3 regions of the Hoeflea sp. 108 genome follow, and region 3 is predicted to be linked to each of the others. Evidence: predicted binding sites of a transcription regulator. Region 3 holds the regulator's gene; each other region holds the start of a gene.
What was found. Region 3 encodes LexA, which represses DNA repair genes until DNA is damaged. Its sites were predicted from a motif close to TGTTCNNNNTGTGTTCNG; they were not measured.
Positions count from the first base shown of each region.

Region 1 (3,276 bases), 450 kb from region 3:
AACGCCCTATCCCAGCTTGTCCTTCAGGAACGCGACCGTCCGCCCCCAGGCGAGATCGGCCGCCGCCTTGTCGTAGCGTGCTTCCGACGTGTCGTTGTTGAAGGCATGCTGCGCGCCATCGTAGACGAAGACCTGAAACTCCTTGCCGGCTTTCTCCAGAGCCGCCTTGTAGGCATCGATGCCCGCGTTGATGCGCTCATCCTTGCCGGCATAATGCAGCATCAGCGCCGCCTTGATCCTGGCAATGTCAGCCTCGTCCTTGGGTTGGGCGCCGTAATAGGCGACGCCGGCCGAAAGCTCCGGCGCATTGACCGCCAGCGTGTTGACCAGGCCGCCGCCCCAGCAGAATCCGACCGCGCCGACCTTGCCGTTGGACAGCTCATTGGCCTTGAGGAAGGCCACCGTCGCCACGCCATTTGCGGTTGTCTGCGCCGCGTCCATCTTGCCGAACATCTCGCGCGCCTTGTCCTCATCGGCAGGCGTTCCGCCCTGCGGCGACAGGAAGTCGGGAGCCAGCGCGACGAAGCCTTCGAGCGCAAAGCGCCGCGCCACGTCGCGAATATGCGGGTTCAGGCCGCGATTCTCGTGGATGACGATGACCGCCGGCAGCTTGCCCGACTGGTCGGCGGGATGGACCAGATAGCCCTTCATTTCGCCTGTGGCGCCCGGATAGGCGATATCCTCGGCCTTCAGGCGCTTGTCGTCGTCGGCGACGATTGCCGCGCGCGCCTGGTTGGCTGCAAGCATGGGCACGATGACCGCCGCTGCCGCGCCGGAGCCCGCCAGCTTGGTCAGCTTCTCCATGAAGCCACGCCGGTCGAGCGTCAGATGGGTGTATTCGTCATAGGCATCGATCATCGCCTGGGTGATGGCAGGTCCTGTCATGTCTCGCTCCCTGTCTTCGACTTCAGGCGGCGAGTGTAGCGTATGCAAATGTAGTTGGTGTCACGGTTGCGTGAAGTTCCGCGCGCCCGCGCCGAAAGCAGCGCAGGCGCGTTTCGAAAGCTGCCCGGTCAAAAGCTGCCTAGTCCTGGCTTTCCATGAAGCGGATGCGATTGCCGAACGGGTCGATCACCTCGCACTCCAGCCCCCACTCCTGCTTCTCCAGGCCAGGCCGGTTGTATTTGTAGTTCTTGGCGATCAAGCCTTTCTGGAAGGCTTCGACGCCCTTCATGTAGCAGACGGCCGTCGCACCGGGGCTGGCATCGCCGGAATGCTCCGACAGGTGCAGCCTCAAGCCTCCGCGCGACACCTGGCAGTAGAGCGGCGCGCCGGGATGGAAGCGATGCTCCCAGTCGATCGTGCAGTCGAGAAAGCCTTCATAAAAGCCCCTCGCTTTGTCTTCGTCGAAGATGCGGAAGATCGGCACCGGCTGGGTGAAACTCACAACGCCGGCCGAGGGCTCTTCCGCCTTGTCCAGCTTGCTCGACAGGATGTTCCAGGTGTCGACGCCGAACTGGCGGGCGACGATTTCCAGCGCCTCGCTGTGGCTGACATCGAGGTTCTTTTGGGCAAGCGCCTCGCGCATGGCCTTCGCCATCGCCTTTGCGTCACGATAGGTTCGCATGATCTTTCGATCCTCTGGATGTGGCGAGAAATCCCATCAGTGCCCGCATTGCCGATGCTCTCACCATCCCACGGGATCAGTGACGGAAGCGTCCGATGTGTTCGCCATACCCTTGTCGGGGCGCGGACTGCCGGCCACATCAAGCCGTGTGGCAAGCTAGCAAGGCGGCAGCGGCGGGGTCAATGCCGTCGCTTTTCCCGGCAAAACCAGAACAAAACAGAGACGCGGCTGGCCTTTCCGCCCCGAATCACTACATTCGGGGCAAATGTCAGACTTTCCGGACGACATGCCCTTTTTCGACGAGCCCGGCGGGATGCCGCCCCGGGCTGCCAGCACGCCTGCGCCCAGCGGTATCGCCGCGCGCGCCATGGCCGCGCGGCAGGCTCCATCGGCGCCCGATTACCTCAAGGGCCTGAACCCCGAGCAGCGCCAGGCCGTCGAGACGACAGAGGGCCCGGTTCTCGTGCTCGCCGGCGCCGGCACCGGCAAGACGCGCGTGCTCACCACCCGCATCGCCCATATCCTCAGCCAGGGTCGCGCCTATCCCAGTCAGGTCCTCGCCGTCACCTTCACCAACAAGGCGGCGCGCGAGATGAAGCAGCGCATCGGCCATCTTGTCGGCGAAGCGGTCGAAGGCATGCCCTGGCTCGGCACCTTCCACTCCATCGGCGTCAAGATGCTGCGCCGCCATGCCGAGCTGGCCGGCCTGCGTTCCGACTTCACCATCTTGGACACCGACGACGTCATCCGCCTGATCAAGCAGCTGATCCAGGCCGAGGGCCTCGACGACAAGCGCTGGCCGGCGCGCCAGTTCGCCATGATGATCGACGGCTGGAAGAACAAGGGCCTCGGCCCGTCGGAGATTCCCGAGGGCGATGCCCGCTCCTTTGCCAATGGCAAGGGCCGCGAGCTCTACAGGGCCTATCAGGACCGGTTGCAGACGCTGAACGCCTGCGATTTCGGCGACCTTCTGTGCCACCCGATCCGCATCTTCCGCGCCTATCCTGACGTGCTCAAGGAATACCACAAGCGCTTCAAATACATCCTGGTCGACGAGTACCAGGACACCAATACGGCCCAGTATATGTGGCTGCGCCTCCTGGCCCAGGAGACCGGCGCTCCGGGGCAAAAGAACGTCTGCTGCGTCGGCGACGACGACCAGTCGATCTATGGCTGGCGCGGCGCCGAGGTCGACAACATCCTGCGCTTCGACAAGGATTTTCCCGGCGCCGTCGTCATCCGGCTCGAGCGCAACTATCGCTCGACCGCCCACATCCTGGGCGCTGCCGCCCATCTGATCGCCCACAATGAGGGTCGCCTCGGCAAGACCCTGTTCACCGAACAGGCCGATCCCGACGACGCCAAGGTCAATGTTCACGCTGCATGGGATTCCGAGGAGGAGGCCCGCGCCGTCGGTGAGACGATCGAGCAGTTGCAGCGCCAGAAGCACAATCTCAACGACATGGCGATCCTGGTGCGCGCCTCGTTCCAGATGCGCGAGTTCGAAGACCGCTTCGTCACGCTTGGCCTCAACTACCGCGTCATCGGCGGCCCGCGCTTCTACGAGCGTCAGGAGATCCGCGACGCCATGGCCTATTTCCGGGTCGTCGCCCAAGGGGCCGACGACCTCGCCTTCGAGCGCATCGTCAACGTGCCCAAGCGCGGCCTCGGCGAAGCCACCATTCGTCAGATCCATGACACCGCCCGCG
Region 1 is NZ_KB890024.1:3,046,224-3,049,499, forward strand. It holds gene B015_RS0115145 (dienelactone hydrolase family protein) at 7-885, opposite strand; gene B015_RS0115150 (glyoxalase superfamily protein) at 1,025-1,567, opposite strand; gene B015_RS0115155 (UvrD-helicase domain-containing protein) at 1,833-3,276, shown strand, end outside.
Region 1: the regulator LexA is predicted to act here: its motif matches at 1,775-1,792, upstream of B015_RS0115155 (UvrD-helicase domain-containing protein).

Region 2 (3,276 bases), 1.9 Mb from region 3:
ACCACCTCTCGGCGGCCGACATCGAGACCTGCGTCGAGCGGCTTGAGGCCAGGCTCAAGGCAGAGGTGCCCGAGGTGACGGCAGTGTTCGTCAAGCCGCAGACGTCGGGGCGTTGGCACGAGCGCCGCAGGAAGATCGAGGAAGGCAGCGCCTCCTAGAGGCGTACCTCGAAAAGGGAGAAAAATGATGAAGATCGAAGGCGGCTGCCACTGCGGCGCCATCACCTACACGGCCGAGGTCGATCCGGAGAAGACCGCGATCTGCCACTGCACCGACTGCCAGAAGCTGACCGGCACGGCATTCCGCATCACCGTGCCCGTGCCGGAGGACAAGATCCGGTTTTCGGGCACGCCGAAGATTTATGTGAAGACGGGCGAAAGCGGCAACAAGCGCGCGCAGGGCTTCTGCCCCGAATGCGGCTCGCATCTGTTTGCGACGTCGGTGGGCGAGGGGCCGAAGGTCTATGGCCTGAGGACCGGTACCTCCGACCAGCGCGAGCATCTTGTGCCGCGCAAGCAGGTCTGGCATCGCTCGGCCCTGCATTGGCAGCCGGAATTCGAGGGTATGGAGACGGTGGAGAAGGCCTAGCTCAGTCTTCTTCGACGACGCGCAGGCGCAGCTGGCCGGTCTTGGAATCGGCGGCCCGTGCCGCCTGCTGTCGTGGCGCTTCCTCGGCGTCGCCACCCTGGCCGGCGCCGAACTCCAGCGCCTCGATCTTCTGGCCGCGTTTGGTGACCTTGGACGTCGATACCAGGATGTCGTCGATGTCCTTGGAGGCCTGGCCGAAATGGGTCTGCAGCTTGCGCACGCGCTCGTCGACGCGGCCGACATCCTCCATCAGCCGGATCACCTCGCCTTGGATCAGATGCGCCTGCTCGCGCATGCGGGCGTCCTTGAGGATTGCCTGGATCACCTGGATCGACAGCATCAGCAGCGACGGCGAGACGATGACGACCCGGGCGCGGTGGGCACGCTGCACGACGGCTTCGAAGTTCTCGTGAATCTCGGCGAAAACAGACTCCGACGGCACGAACATGAAGGCCGTGTCCTGGGTTTCGCCTGCGATCAGGTACTTTTCGGCGATGTCACGGATATGCACCTCGATGTCCCGCCGGAAGGACTGGGCTGCAACTTTCTGAGCATCGGTGCCCTCGGCGGCGCGAATGGCATTCCATGCCTCGAGCGGGAATTTTGCGTCGATGGCCAGCGACGGCGCATCGTTGGGCATGCGGATGAGGCAATCCGGCCGGCTGCCGTTGGACAGCGTCGCCTGGAATTCATACGCGCCAAGCGGCAAGCCGTCGGCGACGATCGCCTCCATGCGCGACTGGCCGAAGGCGCCACGCGTCTGCTTGTTGGAGAGGATCGCCTGCAACTGCACCACCTGGCCGGCGAGCGACTGGATGTTGCCCTGCGCCGTGTCGATCACCGCCAGCCGCTCCTGCAGCTTCGCTAGGCTTTCATGCGTCGACCGGGTCTGCTCCGCCATCGTCTGGCCGAGGCGCCCGGTCATGGCGTCGAGCCGCTGGCTGAGCGATTGGGTCAGCTCCGCCTGGCGCGAGCCGAAGATCTCGGCGACGGTGCCGAGTCGGCCCTGCATTTCGGACTGTGCCTGCAATATGCCGGCCATGCGGGCCTCGGCGTCGCGGGCGTGGTCGGCGGCTTCTGCTGCGGCCACCGAGCGCGCCTTGGCCGCGCGCCACAGCGCTACGACCAGCACCAGCAGCAGGGCAAAGATCAACAGTGCGCCGAAGGCCAGCGCCTGACCGAGCGTGACAATGGTGGCGCCAAGCTGGGCGACTGGTTCGGAGAGGATCGTGGAAAGCGGGCTCATCCGTCGCAACATAGCCGATTCGCGGCCCGATGTTAGATCAAAGCAAGAACATTGGCCGTAACTGCCGGTTGACGGTTTCCGCGGGACATCTTAGGTGAGGCACATGACGATCAAGCCGCTCATTATCCTGCCCGATCCGCTCTTGCGCCTGGTTTCCAAGCCCGTCGAGCGCATCGATGACGCCACTCGCAAGTTCGCCCGCGATATGCTCGACACCATGTACGATGCGCCAGGCATCGGCCTTGCCGCCATCCAGGTTGGCGAGCCGCTGCGCATGCTGGTGATCGACCTTGCCAAGGAGGGCGAGGAGCCGGCGCCGATGACCGTCATCAACCCCGAGATTCTGACGCGCAGCGACGATCGCTCGGTCTATGAGGAAGGCTGCCTTTCGATCCCTGACTATTATGCCGAGGTCGAGCGCCCGGCCCATGTGCGGGTCAAATATTTCGACGAGAACGGCAAGGAACACGAAGTCGAGGCTGACGGCCTGCTGGCGACCTGCCTGCAGCATGAGATCGACCATCTCGATGGCGTGCTGTTCATCGACTACATCTCCAAGCTCAAGCGCGACATGGTGATGAAGAAGTTCAAGAAGCTCGCCAAGGACCGCCCGCCGAGCCGCATGGCCGGCTGAAGCGTACTTGCCACGGGGGCTGGAAAGATGCTTGCCCGAACGGGTAGGCGAAAGACGCCCACCGCCTGACCTTGCTGATCGGAGATTATTCCGAGCGCATCTTGTCCTTCAACCTGAATGCGGCGGTATCGTACGGCAAGATCATCGCACTGAGGGAAAGCATAGGGCGACCGATACTCGCGATGGACGCCATGATCGCTGCCATCTGCATCGTTCATGGGGCTAAGCTGGCCACGCGCAACGTCGGGGACTTCGACGGGCTTGACCTCGGGCTCGTAAACCCGTTTGAAGCAAATGCCTGAATGGTCGGCTGTCGCCGGCCGGGCCTGTTTGCCGGACTGCATATCTTATGAGCCTTCGCGTCATCTTCATGGGCACGCCGGATTTTTCCGTGCCGACGCTGCGCGCCATCGCCGAAGCCGGCCATGAAGTCGTTGCCGTCTATTCGCAGCCGCCACGCGCCGCAGGCCGTCGCGGGTTGGAATTGACGCCATCGCCGGTGCAGCGTGAGGCCGAGCGTCTTGGTATCGAGGTGCGCACGCCGCTGTCTCTCAAAAGCGAGGCCGAGCAGGCGGCGTTTCGTGAATTGAACGCCGACGTGGCAGTCGTCGTGGCTTATGGGCTGCTGCTGCCTAAGGCGATCCTCGATGGCACCCGGCTCGGCTGTTACAACGGCCACGCTTCGCTTCTGCCACGCTGGCGCGGTGCGGCCCCGATTCAGCGCGCCATCATGGCCGGCGACACCGAGACAGGCATGATGGTCATGCGTATGGAGGAGGGGCTGGACACCGGCCCGGTGGCCCGACTT
Region 2 is NZ_KB890024.1:704,557-707,832, forward strand. It holds gene B015_RS0103445 (cation diffusion facilitator family transporter) at 1-158, shown strand, start outside; gene B015_RS0103450 (GFA family protein) at 187-588, shown strand; gene B015_RS0103455 (DNA recombination protein RmuC) at 590-1,834, opposite strand; gene def (peptide deformylase) at 1,938-2,468, shown strand; gene B015_RS30350 (PIN domain-containing protein) at 2,540-2,770, shown strand; gene fmt (methionyl-tRNA formyltransferase) at 2,818-3,276, shown strand, end outside.
Region 2: the regulator LexA is predicted to act here: its motif matches at 1,868-1,885, upstream of B015_RS0103455 (DNA recombination protein RmuC).

Region 3 (3,276 bases):
GACTGCGGTGCTGTTTGATCGTGCTGCGCTGACGATGCGCAATCTCGCCATTTCCGCCATCATCGTCATTCTGGTGTCGCCGCATGAGGTGGTCGGTCCGAGCTTCCAGATGTCGTTTGCCGCCACCGCAGCACTCGTCGGGGCCTATGGCTGGTGGTCCGAGCGCCGTGAGGAGCAGGCACAGCCTGTTGGCGAGATGACATTGTGGTCGCGTGCCTGGCACTGGGGGCGCAACGCCACAGTCGGCCTTGTCGCTACCTCCATCATCGCCGGTGTCGCCACGGCAGTGTTCGGCGCCTGGCATTTCCAGCGTGTGTCGCCGCTCAGCCTCGTCGCCAATCTGGCGGTCATGCCTGTCGTATCGGTGCTGGTGATGCCGTTCGCGGTGTTCGCCAGCCTAGCCATGCCCTTCGGACTGGATGGGCCGTTCCTCGATGTCATGGGCGCCGGTTTGCGCGTCATGATCGCCATGGCCGAATGGATTTCCGACCGCTCGCCGCTGGACGCCGTCGGGCTGGTATCGACCTGGTCGGTCGTGCTGGTGACAATAGCCCTTGTCGTCGCTGCGACGGCGACGACCTGGCTGCGCCTTGCCGCAGTGCCATTCGTCGTGGCCGGCGTGCTCGTCATCGGCGTCGCGCCGTCGCCGGATGTGCTCGTGGCCGAAGATGGACGCCTCGTCGGCGTCGCCACCGACGATGGCAAGCTCGCGGTCAACAGGCCAAGGCCAAACCAGTTCACGTCAGACAACTGGATGCGGGCGTTGGCGGTGGAAGAGCTTAGCAAGCCGTCGCAGGATGCAGAGAAGACCAGAGGGACCGCAGCTCCGGCGGCCGATGGCCCACGCTTTGGGGCCGCGCCGCAGAGCCTTCCTGCGAATGGTCGGGCCAAAGGCCTTGCGCCAGCTGAGGACGCCGTCAAAACCGTCGCCGGCGCAAGTGCCTTCCACTGCTCCGCGGGTTTGTGCACGCTTCGACATCAATCCGGCGCGACGGTTGTCCACGCGTCCAATGCTGCTGCGGCGTGGCAAGTCTGCCGAACGGCTGCACTCGTCGTCATCGACGATGCGACTGCTGGAGATGTCTGTGGCGGGCAGGTCGCAACCGTAGTGACCAAGCGCGATCTGGCGCGTCTGGGCAGCGCCGCGGTCTATCTGACGCCAGTCGTGGCGGGCGGCGCGTCGGTGCTATCGGTCGAATATGCCATCACCGAGCCCTACCGGCCATGGCATGCGCACCGCCAATTTTCCCGCGAGGCGAGGGGACTTGCACCCAATCGCCAAGAGGCGGTGAGAAAACAGCCAGACAACGCGACGACCGAATAGCCCACCGCAGGCAAGCGTGCCATATGCGGCAAGCTCGAAACTGCGGTCTATACGGCCTCGAAGCATCTCAAGACTACCATCGCCATTTCCGCTCTCCTCGGATTGCGGCCACGCTCAATGTCTTTGCTCTTACACAACTTGAGACGGAAAACGCTTCGTCTTCTGGGAGTTGCCCTAGTAGCGGCGGATCAGCCCGACGAGCTTGCCCTGCACCTTGACCCTGTCTGGCCCGAAGATGCGGGTCTCATAGGCGGGATTGGCTGCCTCCAGAGCGATCGAGGCGCCCTTGCGGCGGAAACGTTTCAGCGTCGCCTCCTCGTCGTCGACGAGGGCCACGACGATCTCGCCGGGGCTCGCGGTACTGGCATTCCGGATGATGACAGTGTCGCCGTCGAAAATGCCGGCCTCGATCATCGAGTCGCCTTTGACCTCAAGCGCATAGTGCTCGCCGCCCATGATCATGTCTGGCGGCACCGAAATGGTGTGTGTCCGGTGCTGGATCGCGTCGATCGGCACACCCGCAGCGATCCGTCCCATGACTGGAATGGCAATGGCGGACACGGCATCGTCGTCGTTGCTTGCAGCGGCCGGGCGCGACGGCTCGGGCTTGCGGCCAAGCGACCCTTCGATGACGCTTGGCGAGAACTTCCTGGCAGCGTTGAGACCGGGCGCAATCGAGTCGGGCAGGCGCAGCACTTCGAGCGCTCGTGCCCTGTTGGGCAGGCGGCGGATGAAGCCGCGTTCCTCGAGTGCGGTGATCAGGCGATGGATGCCGGACTTGGAGGCGAGGTCGAGCGCTTCCTTCATTTCATCGAAGGATGGAGGGATGCCCGCCTCCTTCAACCGCTCATGGATGAACAGCAGAAGCTCATGTTGTTTGCGCGTCAGCATCGCCGCCCCCAAGGAATCGCGAGAAAAACAAACCCGGAACAAACACTATCTGTTCCAGTTGTGTTCCGCAACTGTTTAAATTTCGTGAAGGTTATCGGCGGGATTGTTCAGCGCAGCATCAGCACGCGGCAGGCACTGCCGGATTCGGCCGGTTCCGCAAAGGGGCCGCGGATAACAGCGCAATTGGCGTCGGCCAGCGTCCGGAGCATGGACGAATCCTGCACCGTAAACGGCGTGACGACGAGCCCATCAAGGGTCTGGCGTGCGACAGCGCGGACAAAATCCTGACGCAGATCGTTGGCCGGCATCGGCGTATCGAGCACACCGTCCCTGATGTCGGCGACGTGAGAGCGTCCGCCCAATTTTGCCAGCAGCGGCTTCAGGAAGATGTGCGAGCAGATGAGGCTCGCGACCGGATTGCCGGGCAGGCCGACGCAGCGCGTCGCGCCGAGGCGACCAAACATCAGCGGTTTGCCGGGGCGCATGGCGATCTTCCAGAACGAAAGATCCATGCCGAGGCCGGTTAACACGCGATGCACTAGGTCGTGGTCGCCGACGGACGCACCGCCCAGTGTGACGATGACATCGGCCTTGGCGTCGAGTGCTTTCTGGACCAACCCCGAGATGGCGTCCGTGCTGTCGGCGGCTATGCCGAGGTCGAGCACACGAGCGCCGATCGAGCGGGCAATTGCAGCGACGCCATAGGCGTTGGACGAGATGATCTGGTCGGGGCCGGGCGTGCTACCCGGCAGCAGAAGCTCGTCGCCGGTGGCGATGATCGCGACCAGTGGTGCGCGCACCACCTGGACGTCGGGGTGATTGGCGGAGGCGATCAGCGAGAGGGCTGCCGGATCGAGCAGGCGGCCGGCGTCGAGGATGAGGTCGCCTTCGCTGAAATCGAGGCCGCTGAGGCGAATGTTGCGGCCGGGATCTGTCGGTTCCAGCACTTCGACCGCACCATTGCCGAGATCACGCGCGTTTTCCTGGATCACCACGGTGTCCGCCCCCGCGGGAACCGGCGCTCCGGTGAAGATGCGCACTGCCTGTCCCGTACTGACGGT
Region 3 is NZ_KB890024.1:2,598,099-2,601,374, reverse strand. It holds gene B015_RS0112780 (ComEC/Rec2 family competence protein) at 1-1,324, shown strand, start outside; gene lexA (transcriptional repressor LexA) at 1,499-2,215, opposite strand; gene glp (gephyrin-like molybdotransferase Glp) at 2,323-3,276, opposite strand, start outside.